4 regions of the Paenibacillus sp. PastF-3 genome follow, and region 2 is predicted to be linked to each of the others. Evidence: riboswitches for the same ligand, from Rfam matches in the RefSeq annotation. Region 2 holds a riboswitch; each other region holds the start of a gene.

Region 1 (3,407 bases), on a different contig from region 2:
TTAGCGCCAAACGTTCTGTCAGCGCCCCAATGCCGGGACCGATCTCCAATGCCCCAGAGCCGCTATCTAGCCCGGCAGCGTCTACAATCTTGTCCAATATATTTTGATCAATCAAAAAATTCTGTCCTAAGCTCTTCTTGAACTTGAATCCATAACGTTGAATAATTTCTTTCGTCCGTTTTGGAGTTGAAATTTCCTCTCTACCACTCATGAAGTAATGCCCCCCTGATCAATTTGGGCGAGAGCTCCGGCAAATTCCTCCCGCGTAATTCCAAACATCGCCAGCCGCTTGTACAGCTGCTTGCCATTACAATATCCGATTCCAAGCAAATTACCAAGTGCCATACGTCTTTCAGCTGCCCGAGGGTGTACAAGCATTCCAGCGGCCATTAGATCATCAAGTCCGATTAAAGCAGGTGCTCCTTCAAAAGAGGTATGTACATTCCGCAGCGCATGACGAATCGCCTCTGGAGAAGCGTTCTCCACACCGATATCTCCTTTGCGGGTTGCGTCCTTCTCCGGAATGAAGGCATGCTTGCAGCCCGGCACCTTTGCAGACACAATCTTGCGGATTCGTTCTCCGGCGTGATCCGGGTCCGTAAGAATAATCACCCCTCTACGCTCCATAGCAAGCGCGATCTTCGCAATTACGGTCCGGTCTACAGCCGAGCCCCCTGTTTCGATCGTATCTGCTTCTACAGCGCGTTTAACAGCGACGGTATCACTCTTACCTTCGACGACAATTAGTTCCTTAATCATATCTCTGACTCCTTCCAAAAAAAGCAAAAAAGAAGAGGTTTCGCTCCTCTTCTTTTGGTTAAAGAATGTATAAGTGATGAGCGGTTGCTCTGCGATCAACGAAATGATCATCTGGCGTTCCTTAACGGTTATCATCACTATAGCTTATCAAAGAATAATTTGCAAAAGCTTCAGCCTAGTTTAACTCCGGCTTCACAGGTCCAATCACATAAACGGTTCGCGATTTACGACCGAAATTACGAACATGGCTCAGTGAATCGTAGTAGACATCTACTTTATTGCCCTTAATGGCACCGCCAGTATCTTCTGCTCGGCGGAATCCAAGTCCCTCGATATATACCCACCAGCCAATAGGAATTACATTCGGGTCTACAGCAATTGTGCGACCTTCCGTTACGCGTGTTCCGGAAGCCGTTTTGGTACCTATACCTGCCTCTTCTGACGAATAAGCTGTCATGGAGACATTCTTAATCATCTTCTTGTACTCAAAGTCTACGCCAGCCTTGCTTGTGACGTTATTAGTCTTGGCGCTAACTTTAGCCGTTTTTGAAGTGGTGTTTGATTTGGAAGTTGTTGTAGTCTTAGCTACAGCCGGCTTAGGAAGTGCTTTGGTACCAACGGCAATAATCTTATCTTTCGTTACCGTTTGTACTTCCTTACCAATCATGCGCATAGAGGCCAGTTCTCCGTCTTGGTAGATCTTTTCAATATGCTGAATCATGACGCCTGGTTTGCCTGCCTGTGCCACTCTAACTGTTCCCACAGTAAGGGAGGGGTCTGCTGTCTTGATGACTCTGAAGGGTAAGTTAGTTGTTCGCTGTACGGTCTGTTTGTTGATGCGAACAATCTTAACCTCCATGTTTGCAGAAATGGTGGTGTCTAACGAAGGGAAAATCTTATCATGACCTTCTAGGGTAATGCCCATTTTCTCAATTGCTTTACCAATTGTATCCTCGGTCGTATATAACGTTTTTGTTGCTCCATCCGCAGTAAGACTAATTTTCTGCGCACGATTGATAACGACACGGTCACCGTCTTTTATTTCATCACTCAGACCTAAAGATAGTTCATCATGCGGCTGTAGCGAAATTTGCTCTTTCTCCAACACATCACCAAGAAGCGCTTCCCGCGTTTCAAGCGTCTGTGTTTGCCCGTCTATTACTAAAAATAATTGTTTGTTACTTTGACCGTGTACGTACAGCAGAATAAGTAACGCGATAACGACTGAAATCACGCCTGCAAGTAAAAGTACGCGAGTATTTACTTGCTCCCACCGTAATGCGAAAGACCTGCTGGATGACTGCGAATCATGGGATACTTCTGGTTGGAATACGCCCATTCTCTCCATCCTCCTTACATAGCCCCGTCGTCAATTGTATATCATGAGGACTGAATTCCTTTGACGAAACTATTTGAGATTGTCACAGGACACGCACGTAATAACTTAGCGTCTCCTGCTCATGGATCGCCTGCTCGGCACAGCTACTCCCACCCCTGTTATATAACAGTATGTGGGTAACATTCTATTTATTCAAAAATAAAAAAGCCTAAAAAGAGTTCAACTGAGGACTCTTTCGTGGCTTCTCCAATATCAGAATAGAGAATGCTTGTGCACGAGGTTGCCTCTCTTACTTGCGCTTACGGGGTTAGCTGTCGGGTTCGGACGAAAGAGAGACGCCCTATTTCAGGTCACCCGCTCATGGCGGTTGCCCTTAAATTCACCCCAAAGACCACGTGAAGAAATCAAATACTGTCCTACGGCACGTCTAAACCGTATTTTAAATACAGGCATGCGGCAGGTCAATATTGGTTCCCCCGTTCTCCATACGGAGACTCAGCGAGACGATCCATGAATATATGGCTGTCACTGTAACACAGCTCACATCACTGAAAAGATGATATCCTGTTTTGATGCATGTTGTAAAGGACGATTCAACCACGTTTAAGCAAAAATATGGTTAAAATATTGTAATATTCAGCCGTTTTTATATTAAAAAAGTTTAATATATCGGCCATTCTCTATTTTTCGCCTGTTTTTCTCCCGTTTTCACTCAATCCCAAATCGTTCCAGTGCGTTCGCATACGTTATTTTAGCCAATTCTTCCCATGTTAACCCTTTAATTTCAGCTGCTGCCTCTGCTACCAGCTTCACATGAGCGCTCTCATTTCGCTTTCCGCGGAAGGGGTGCGGAGTCAAATATGGAGCATCGGTTTCGATCAATAATCGGTCTAGAGGGGTCTGCGCAAGTACTTCTTTTGGCACTCTTGCATTTTTGAACGTAATAGGTCCTCCAAAGGATAAATGAAAACCAAGATTCAAGCACATCTTAGCTGTTTCCCAGCTTCCAGAGAACGAGTGCATTACGCCTCCAACCTCATTTGCTTTTTCCTCCCGTAAAATCCGTACAACATCCTCATGGGCATCACGATCATGAATACAAATCGGCATATTCAGTTCGCGGGCTAGTCCAATTTGCTTGCGAAAAACTTCATGCTGCACATCCTTGGGAGAAGTATCCCAGTAATAATCCAGTCCGATTTCACCGATCGCCACCACTTTCTTATGACTGCATAGAGAAGCGATCCAATCGAGATCTCCATCTTTCATATCAATCGCATCCTGAGGATGCCAACCCACTGCCGCATAA
Region 2 (3,407 bases):
AGAAGCCTTTGATCACCATCCACATATTACAATTGATTATAAGACAGTGACTTTACGGCTGAAATCAAATGAGGAAGACGGTATTACAGCTCTAGATATTCGAGAGGCACATGAATTTAATGAAGCCTTTGAGAAAAATCGTTAGTGTCACCCAAACTCATAAATAAACGCCCGTGCGCAGATAGTGAACTATCTTCAGGCACGGGCGTTTTTAGTTGCTTTGGTAGTTACTTTTTCTCTGCGAGCCAGAGGGCGACGTTTGCAATCTCCTCAGGGGCTAGCTTTTCTTTAAAGGAAGGCATTTGACCGCGTCCTTTAGTTACAATACTGTAGATTGCTTCAGCATCATGTTGACCGCCTTCGTTTTGAAGACTGGGTCCAACTCCACCTTGAAGCTGATCGCCGTGACAGGTAATACAGCTGGCTTTCACGGTTGCTTCCGCCTTTGCTGCATCCAATTGGACTTCCGGCATCGTCGGCTTATTCTGTTCAGCTACCTCTTCTTTACCTGGAAGTGTAAACATAAGTACTACCGCAAAGGCACAGGCGGCAAAAAACAAACCGCTCATGATCCATTTCTGCATCCCAGTTCGTCCCTTCTATGTAAGCTGCTCCCTACATTATAGCTCAAGGTGAAGCGTTATCATAGGGTTTGTGACAAAAAAATGAACGACAATGCCATCAAATCATTGAAAAATATGGAATTTAATATTATTTGTCATAGACCATGCAATAAAAAGGTTTGTTTCCTGTGGGGGTTAGGCGCTCATACGTATCGGTAATCGTAAATCCACACTTTTGGTAAGTTCGGATCGCCCGCTGGTTCCAGGTCAATACCTCTAGATCAATCTCACGCTCAGGATAACGAATTAAGGCTGCTTGCACGATTGCATCCATGAATGTTTTGCCTAGACCTTGACCGCATAGATCAGGGCGCATGCCAATTCCCAAGCGAACAACACCTTCCATTGGAAACAACTGCGCGAATCCACATAAAATCCCTTGCCCATTTAATATGGAGACATATTGCTCATTACGTAGCTGAGGGTCACCGAACTCGATTCCAAGAGCCTGCATTTGCTCCCATGGCATCCAGCCGTAAATATTATAAGGGGCAGTGTAATCCCAGTTGCAAATCTCTTCCGCGTGACTGGTCTCCATAGGCGCTACATGAAACGTAACAGAGGAATTTATCATAAGGTTAAGGACCTCCTTTCACGGGGGTTGCTTTAAAATATAAGAAAGTATACTAATTATATACAAAAATAGGCTTGGTCGACTCAGAAATTTATGAGATTATTGTTTTACAAATTCTGAGAGGGGTAAATACTAAATAAGACAAAAAACAAGCTCTTCCCCAAGAATCAACATCTTGGAAAAGAGCCTATGTACGATTTACTTATTGAACATCATCATTATCTTCTGTCTCAGAAGCAACAGAATGATAAGCATCCGTGCTCATAATGCGTTTAGCGCCGATGTAGCGTTTCACGTAGTAGCTATCACTCAGGGAGCTAATCGTTACACCGCGTGAGGAAGATGCGTGTGCAAACTTGCCTTCACCGACATAAATACCGACATGGGAGACACCCTTGCCACTTGTATTGAAGAATACAAGATCTCCAGATCTTAAATCATCTTGGGAGATAGCAGTACCCATTTGAAACTGGGAACCTGATTGGTGTGGTAGGTTAATACCAATTTTATCAAATACATACATTGTAAATCCGGAGCAATCAAATCCATTTGTGGAGATGCCGCCGGATACGTACTTAGTTCCGATGGTCTTGTCGATCACTTTATCCATTTTGGAATCCGCGAAAGCGCTTCCTGCTCCAATGGTGAAAATAATGGAAAAGCTAAGTACTGCTGCTGCTAGCTTCTTCTTCAAAAGTTTATACCCCTTCCGGATGCCTACGAGGTTAGCTTAAGGGTTCGGTTGAAGGTCCCCTATGACCCCTCTAAAAATGGAGGTCAATTCACCCAAAGTTGGTTCCCCCGTTTTCCTAATAGTCAGGAAACTCGGCTGATACTGTTGATTAGGAATAGCTTGTAATCAATACATGACAAAACCTTTGTAAATAACAACTTAATGATTACAAAAATGTTACTAAAATCTTACTGCAGTTATTGTAACAAACAGAGTGCCGCTTGGCAATCGTTTTTAACATAATCATGCAGAAAAATTCGTTTTTTTAAAGACAAAATGCATATGTAAGCGATAATATTAAACTAATTTTTATATTTATTGAAATTTTTATCAAATAAAATTGTTTAAAGTCTGTTCTAGAGGTGTAAAGAATATAATGAGGCAAAAGAAAACCTGGATTCGATTAAGTCAATAATCAAACCCAGGTCCTATATAATGTAATTGTGTGGTTTAGTTGTGGCGAAGTATTAATCGTAGGCTACAGCTTGATATGAGGAAGTACTCATTACTCTTTTAGCACCAACGTAGCGATTGGCCCAGTAGGACTGGCTAAGTGAAGTGATGGTTACGCCATATGAAGATGATGATTGTGCGAATTTTCCGTTTCCAACATAAATGCCGACATGGGATACGCCGTTGCCCAATGTGTTAAAGAAAACTAGGTCACCTGAACGCAACTTGCTTTTGGCTACAGGAGTTCCAACATTATATTGAGCTTTTGAAGTACGGGGCAAAGAAAGACCCACCTTCTTGAATACATACGTAGTAAATCCAGAACAGTCAAACCCGGCAGTGCTAGTGCCTCCGGTTTTATAGGCAACTCCAATTGTCTTTGAAATAACACTGTCCATCTTAGAATCTGCAAAGGCACTTCCTCCACCAATAGAGAACGCCATCACAAGTCCTAGCGCCGCAGCGACGCATGCTTTTCTTAAATTCTTCAAAAAAATTGTACCCCTTCCAATGCCTGTGAGGTTAGCTTAAGGATTCGGTAGAAGTTTCCCTATGATCCCTGCAAAGCGAGATCAATTCACCCAAAATATGGTTCCCCCACTTCCTGGTGCCAGGAATTCGGCGTTTTATGCACCAGATAGTGACTTATCGACAAAACTACGATAAATACATGAAGTTATGTAGAAATCGTTTCAAATGATTACAAACTTGTTACCAATGGAACAGGACTTATTGTAACAAAGTCTTTATGATTTTGCAAATCGACATAATTTTCTATAACGCGAAAGAGTCCCGGCTCCTGATTGAGGAACCGGGACTCTTATATTATGTGCTGTAAGACCTTGAATTATTGTGGGAATGCTTTACTGTGCCATAGATGATATTGTGCTGAGATTCCCCACATTTTGAAGAGTGTAGAAGGCAGGGGTGAGATTTGACGGATAATCAGCGCCGGTAGGCCAGGGCAGAAGAGACCCGTTAGTCCGCATATTAGCAAAAGAACCAGACCTGCTGCACCAAGTAG
Region 3 (3,407 bases), on a different contig from region 2:
TACTGCAGCCATATTTTGCTCTTGTATTTAAATCTGATAAGCTTTTCCCGTTCATGCAAGACGGAACGGTTAGCTCGACGATTTTATAATCCTTGGAAAGTTCAATATAATCCAGCAAATTGGGTGTCACGAGCTGATGCGCTACACGAATGCCCATATCCCGCTCTGGAAAAATAACCCTGTCCACACCCAGCCTAGACAACGCACGACCATGAAGGATCGAGATCGCCTTGGCTACTACTTGCTTGACTCCGATCTCTTTTAACAATATCGCCGCCAGAATGCTTCGTTCCATATTGTCACCAATCGCAACAATCCCACAGTCAAAGTTCCGTACGCCAAGCGAGCGCATAATTCCTTCATCTGTAGCATCAGCCACTACCGCATGCGTCAGATGATCGCTCATATCCTCCACGCGCTCCTCTTGGTGATCGATGCCGAGCACCTCGTAGCCCATTTCCATCAGTTCAAGCGCAAGACTTGAACCGAAGCGGCCTAAGCCGATTACTACAAATTGCTGTGCTTTCATTTCGGATTAACTCCTATCCAATAATTATTTTACCTTCTGGGTGCTTATACAATGGTTTACCCTGTTTTGGTCCTAGCGCATACACTAATGTTAATGGACCTAGGCGACCCGCAAACATCGTCAGACAAATCAGAATCTTGCCGATAACAGACAGTTCAGGTGTAAGCCCCATACTTAGTCCCACCGTAGCAAAGGCTGAGGTCGTCTCAAATAATATTGCTAAGAAATTACTATCCTCTGTTGTGGACAGTAACATTGATACAGAAAGGACCAATAGTAAAGCCAGTAAAGTTAACGTCAACGCTTTATAGATACGCTCCTGCGCCAATCGGTAACGGAACAGCACAACATCTTCACGCCCGCGCAGCATCGCGATTACTGCACCAATCATAATGGTAAAGGTCGTAGTCTTGACCCCGCCACCCGTTGAGCCCGGTGATGCACCAATAAACATAAGGATAACCATAAAGAACTGTGAGGCTTGCCGCAGTCCGGCAATATCCACCGTGTTGGCGCCAGCGGTTCGGGGCGATACAGACTGAAAGAATGCCGATAATATTTTGCCGCCAAAATTCAGATTACCCAGAGTGCGCTGATTTGTAAATTCGAATATAAAAATAACCAAAGCGCCGATAAGAATAAGCCCTGCCGTGGTGGAGAGTACAACTTTGCTATGCAAAGATAATTTACGTTTGACACGAAACTCCACCAGATCCGACATGACAATAAAACCAATCCCGCCAGAGACAATCAGAAACATCACCACGATGTTCACAAGCGGGTCATATACATAATCGGTTAAACTCCGGAAATCCCCGAAAATATCAAATCCAGCATTATTAAACATAGACACCGCATGAAATATTCCAAAATAAATGGCCTTTCCCAGTGGCATATCAAACGCCCAGCGTAAGGACAGAAGCACCGCTGCACAGCCTTCGATGACCAAAGAATAAATAAGTACTCTACGGATCAGTCGAACAATCCCCTCCATAGAGCCTTGGTTCATGGCTTCCTGAAGGATCAGTCTGTCCCGCAAGGAAATTTTGCGTTTCATCATCATGGCAAATAAGGTCGCCATTGTCATAAACCCTAAGCCACCAACCTGGATAAGCACCATAATTACGGTTTTCCCAAAAATGGTGAATGTCGTCCCGGTGTCCAGCACCACAAGTCCTGTCACACAGGTGGCCGATGTTGCAGTAAACAACGCATCAATAAAACTCACAGCATTCCCGCTGGTACTCGAAATGGGAAGCATAAGCAGCAAGGCTCCAATCAGAATGATCGATGCAAAACCAAGCACCATAATCTGAGGCGGAGAAAGCTTCAGAAACTTTGATTCAGAAACCCTGCGAAACTGTGAAGCCACTACGTCACCCTCTTATCTAAATTTAAAGAATTCCAACAAAAAAAGCACTGGAAAACCAATGCTACCCTTGGTTCCTGCAGTAAATTAGCCTACGAGGTTAGCTGACGGATTCGGACTGTGCAGGCTGCCCTATTCGTTCCTAGAACGAAATTCACCCCTGATGAATAAAGACACCGCCTATGGTGTATACTCATCTTTTCATTACTTCCTGTGGTTCCCCCGTTTTCACCTGAAATTCGGCTATATACAATTGCATACAAATTATATATGTTATTTCGATAAATCACAAAGACACTATTAATGGTGATTCATATGAAAAATGCGGTTTGGAGAGGATGTACCAGTAGGAGTACCTTTTCTCATCACTTTTCCGTGTTTTCCCTGCAATTGCATCGATTTTCATGAAAAATGAAGAAATGATCACTTTAAATTCATGGTATATATTCAGATACCTATTCTATAATATCTCTATTACCCATAAAAAGAATGTACGATGATTTTTGTAACTATCATGGCACTAATACTATAATGGAACATAACATTGTCAATTTACAAGGAGGCGTTACATGAATCCCGTCGGCCAGCCCTTACAGCAACGTGCCCTCTCCAAGAGGCTCATCATCTCGGGCATTATCGGTCTTATTCTATTTATTATGTTTCAGATTGCTCCCTCAGTGCTAAATAGCCCCGTGGGGGAAGATACTACTGTCATCAGCAAGGCGGAAGCCCGCGACAAAGCGATATCATTTGCAGAACAAAAGCTAAACTACACCAAAGCACCAAATGATCAGTGGAATGTACTCTATGATACGGATTCTTCCTTTTATGGTTATATGTCCCGCGAGAAGCTTTTGGAGGACTATACAAAGAAGAAGCTGGATCAACGATATCCTTTTGACATTTTCCGTGTAACACTTAGTCCTTCAGCGGAACAAGAGCCGCTAATCACCGTTGACCTCAATATGTATACTGGCGTGATTGTCGCCTTCAAACAAGGAGTAGAAGGATCATCTGCAGGGTCACCAAGCAATGTATCCACTAGTGCAAAAGAAGAGGACAAGGGAACTGACTTGTCTCTAGCCCAAAAAGAAAATCTTGCCCGACCTTGGCTTCAGGAACGGGGGGTGAATCCCGCCAAATTGCAAATTGAATCAAATACGGGAAACTATGGGCTTGTGTATACAGATCGTTCCGTTCAGGTTGGCGAATCCTTACTACACTATTATTTCGATTTCACTGGCGAACAGGTATCCAGCTTTAAAGCAGGATTCACCGCTCCAGCCTGGCATACCTCCTATGTAAAGGATCAGACCTCTCTCGCAGAAAAGCTTACTTTATTCGGCTACGGTCTGCCTACTTTAGCTTTAGGAATTCTGGCACTCATCTACAGCATACTTAGAAGAGAACATACTTCCTTTAAGCGCGGAATATTCCTAAGCTCAGCTTATTTTGTAATCATGATGATCAGCACCTATAATATGCTTCCTGAATCCTCCGGCGAAGGAC
Region 4 (3,407 bases), on a different contig from region 2:
CGAACCACAACGCTCCAAAGCAAACATAATTTAGACTTATCGGCTCCAGTAGCCCTTGCTGAGTTCCCCAATAATAGTGTTTCATTCCTTTCACCCCGTCCAGCATGCTATCACCCTATAGATTCAGGTAACGCAAAAACCGCAGCAAGAGGAGGACCTCTGCTGCGGTTTTGGAATACAGGTATACACACACCTGTGCCAAAGCGTGGCGGATCAAGGGTCTCTCTCTTTACGCTTACGAGGTTAGCTGTCGGATTCGGACGGTGAGAGTCGCCCTACCTATGTGAGACTTGAACAGTCTCCTTCGGATTCACCCCAAGTAGGCCATGTGGCCTGATGGTTCCCCCGTTCCCTGCAAAGGCAGGAACTCAGCGTTGAATGTATTTTGTGAAATAGATTCAACCCGAATCATACTCTTTTCAAGGTGTTTCTGTAAAAACAGAAAGTGTTCTTTTGAGCGCGATTTTATCCATATCCTGCCGACTGCGACGAAAAAGGGAACCAAATAGGTATTTATTGCGAGTTATCGAGCCTCTTGCTCGCTTAATCTCGCTTTCTTATTTCCTTACCTATAAAGGCGATTTTTGGGGATTCGTCCAATCGTAGTGAATAAAATCACGTGGTACGCCCGTATTTCGCTAATCGATTCAAATTCGAGTAAACAAGAGATATAGAGAGATTGGATATCAAGTAAGCGCTCTCCAATGCGAAAATAGTTTTTAATTTGCATTATTTTGGCATCAATCAGGTTTTACAATACTTCCTGCATAAGGGTATGATTACTCCTGTTTCAATACAACAATCGAATATTTGATCCGCTTAATTTCCGATAAGGAAAGCGGGGGAACCAACAATCGGCAGACGATGTGAGAGTCGGAAGCCGGTTATGGGGTGAATCCTGTAGAGGATGCGAGTGTGCTCGCATCCTCTACAGGTAGGGCGACTCTCACCGCCCGAATCCGACAGCTAACCTCGTAAGCGTATGGAGAGAGGATGAGTGCAATGTGACCGCTAGCGAGCCACAGAGGAGAATCCTTTGTGGCTTTTTGCTGTGCTTTTTTAAGCAAAGCATTTATGGAAAACCTCACAAAGAGGTCGTTATATTCATCATTAGCGGTAGCTTTTCTTTCAAGACCAGGGTGATCAAGCTCTGATCTTACAAGCAAAGCATTTGAGGAGAATAAGAGATGACAGATCAGAATGAATATGTACTGGTATGTGCGCCAACGAAGGCAGGAGAACATTTTATTAAGCTTCTAAAATTCAGAGGCATTAAGATGGCCGGATTGACCAACAACTTGCCTGAGAAGTCCCTACTTGAAGAGATGGGGATTGAGCAAGTTGTTCTAGTAGATACCCGCCATCAGAATACTTGGTTTCGCCCGCCGTTCCCGGTAGGCCGGGTATATCTGTTCGAGAGCAGCTTTACGTTATGCTGCCGCTATATTCAGATGTGCCGCACTTGGACGACACAGCCGATTTTTGTAATCACAAGCTCAATAAATCCTAGATTGGTCTATAAAAGACTTGGCGCAAGTTATGTAATCTATTCCCACAGTGGTGATGCTGATTTTCTGATCGATAAATCACCTCATTAAGGATAAAAGAAGGAGTGCGGGAGATATGATGGATCTGTATATGGTGGCTTCATTAGCTGTAATTTACGGGTTATTTTATGGATTTATGCGCTGGTGCGCTAGTGTAGTTGACGATACAGGGAGGGATAAGCTGTGATTCTAGTCATCACTGTTACCCTACTGCTATTTGTATACCTGGTTTACGCATTGATTCATCCGGAGAAATTTTAAGGAGGGGCATTCATGGGCATTTTACAAATTGTTGCTGTAATTGTGATTCTCATCTTGCTGGTTAAGCCGATGGGCACATATTTATATCATGTATTTTCTAATGAACCGAACCGTACGGATCGATGGTTTGGAGGTATGGAAAAAGGAATTTATAAGCTGATCGGCCTGAAACAACGGGACGGTATGACCTGGAAGAAGTATGCGCTCAGCTTTGTTTTAACGAATATCGTACTCGTTACTTTCAGTTATATTGTTCTTAGATTACAGCGAGGATTACCGCTAAATCCGAATGGAATTACAGATATGGAACAGACGCTTTCATTCAATACGGTGATCAGCTTTATGACCAATACGAACCTGCAGCATTATAGCGGGGAGACGGGTCTTTCGTATTTTTCACAAATGGCTGTCATCACGATGATGATGTTTACGTCTGCAGCGAGCGGATTTTCTGTTGCGGTTGCTTTTGTCAGAGGGATCACAGGCCAGAAATCAGTCGGGAACTTCTTCGAGGATTTCGTCAAAGCACATATTCGTGTGTTCATTCCACTAGCTTTGTTAGTTTCATTGGTGCTGGTAGGCTTGCATGTGCCGCAAACGCTAAAGCCTTCGCTTGAGGTCACTACTCTGGAAGGGCAAACCCAACAAATTGCTATCGGGCCAGTCGCTTCTTTGGAATCGATCAAACATTTGGGCACGAATGGGGGCGGCTTCTTCGGGGCTAATTCCTCACATCCTTTTGAGAACCCTAATCCACTTACGAATGTTCTGGAGATTCTCTCCATGTGGATGCTGCCGGCTTCGCTACCTTATATGTACGGATTGTTTGCGAAGAACAAACGTCAGGGCTGGGTGATTTTTACTGCGATGATGACCTTGTTCGTACTGCTATTAAGCCTGAACTTTTATGCAGAATCAAAGGGCAACCCTGCGATCAATGCACTGGGAATTGAATCTTCACAAGGTAGTATGGAAGGGAAAGAGGTACGCTTTGGCATACCGCAGTCTTCCTTGTTTACTTCAGTAACAACCGCAGCTACAACAGGTAGTGTTAACAATATGCATGATACGCTGACGCCACTGGGAGGCATTACGCCTCTTGCACTGATGATGCTCAACAATGTTTTCGGTGGGAAAGGTGTCGGACTAATTAATATGCTGATGTATGCCATCATGGGAGTCTTCCTATGTGGATTGATGGTTGGTAGAACACCGGAGTTTCTCGGACGGAAGATAGAGGCCAAGGAGATGAAGCTGATTGCCATTGCGATCCTTGTTCATCCATTCATTATCCTTGTGCCAACCGCAGGTGCATTCCTGACCGATTTGGGGCAAGGAGCGATTACGAACACTGGATTCCATGGGCTCAGTCAAGTGTTATATGAATATGTCTCTTCTGCCGCGAACAATGGTTCAGGCTTTGAGGGACTTGCGGACAACACAACCTTTTGGAATGTTACAACCGGGATTGTCATGCTGCTAGGTCGTTATGTCTCTATTATCGCAATGCTGGCGGTAGCAGGTTCTCTGCTTAAGAAGAAGCCGGTTCCTGAGACGATTGGCACGTTCCGCACAGACAATGGACTGTTTACGGGAATT

The links. Region 2 has a riboswitch for cyclic di-AMP ahead of M2444_RS32710 (C40 family peptidase). Riboswitches for the same ligand answer to the same signal wherever they lie in the genome.
Region 1: linked by a shared signal. The riboswitch ahead of M2444_RS32110 (3D domain-containing protein) and the one ahead of M2444_RS32710 (C40 family peptidase) in region 2 are both predicted to bind cyclic di-AMP.
Region 3: linked by a shared signal. The riboswitch ahead of M2444_RS20250 (TrkH family potassium uptake protein) and the one ahead of M2444_RS32710 (C40 family peptidase) in region 2 are both predicted to bind cyclic di-AMP.
Region 4: linked by a shared signal. The riboswitch ahead of M2444_RS25805 (hypothetical protein) and the one ahead of M2444_RS32710 (C40 family peptidase) in region 2 are both predicted to bind cyclic di-AMP.

Annotation. Positions count from the first base shown of each region.
Region 1 covers NZ_JARXWM010000030.1:11,715-15,121, reverse strand. Annotated here, with positions in the region: gene rsmA (16S rRNA (adenine(1518)-N(6)/adenine(1519)-N(6))-dimethyltransferase RsmA) at 1-211, opposite strand, end outside; gene rnmV (ribonuclease M5) at 208-759, opposite strand; gene M2444_RS32110 (3D domain-containing protein) at 935-2,098, opposite strand; cyclic di-AMP (ydaO/yuaA leader) riboswitch at 2,380-2,609, opposite strand; gene M2444_RS32105 (TatD family hydrolase) at 2,807-3,407, opposite strand, start outside.
Region 2 covers NZ_JARXWM010000032.1:24,935-28,341, reverse strand. Annotated here, with positions in the region: gene M2444_RS32725 (4a-hydroxytetrahydrobiopterin dehydratase) at 1-145, shown strand, start outside; gene M2444_RS32720 (c-type cytochrome) at 228-584, opposite strand; gene M2444_RS32715 (GNAT family N-acetyltransferase) at 712-1,197, opposite strand; gene M2444_RS32710 (C40 family peptidase) at 1,400-1,891, opposite strand; cyclic di-AMP (ydaO/yuaA leader) riboswitch at 1,897-2,038, opposite strand; gene M2444_RS32705 (C40 family peptidase) at 2,398-2,826, opposite strand; cyclic di-AMP (ydaO/yuaA leader) riboswitch at 2,880-3,017, opposite strand; gene M2444_RS32700 (hypothetical protein) at 3,231-3,407, opposite strand, start outside.
Region 3 covers NZ_JARXWM010000010.1:154,390-157,796, forward strand. Annotated here, with positions in the region: gene M2444_RS20245 (potassium channel family protein) at 1-529, opposite strand, end outside; gene M2444_RS20250 (TrkH family potassium uptake protein) at 543-1,838, opposite strand; cyclic di-AMP (ydaO/yuaA leader) riboswitch at 1,972-2,153, opposite strand; gene M2444_RS20255 (CPBP family intramembrane glutamic endopeptidase) at 2,468-3,407, shown strand, end outside.
Region 4 covers NZ_JARXWM010000016.1:115,729-119,135, reverse strand. Annotated here, with positions in the region: gene M2444_RS25810 (hypothetical protein) at 1-85, opposite strand, end outside; cyclic di-AMP (ydaO/yuaA leader) riboswitch at 219-384, opposite strand; cyclic di-AMP (ydaO/yuaA leader) riboswitch at 807-997, shown strand; gene M2444_RS25805 (hypothetical protein) at 1,188-1,598, shown strand; gene kdpF (K(+)-transporting ATPase subunit F) at 1,731-1,808, shown strand; gene kdpA (potassium-transporting ATPase subunit KdpA) at 1,821-3,407, shown strand, end outside.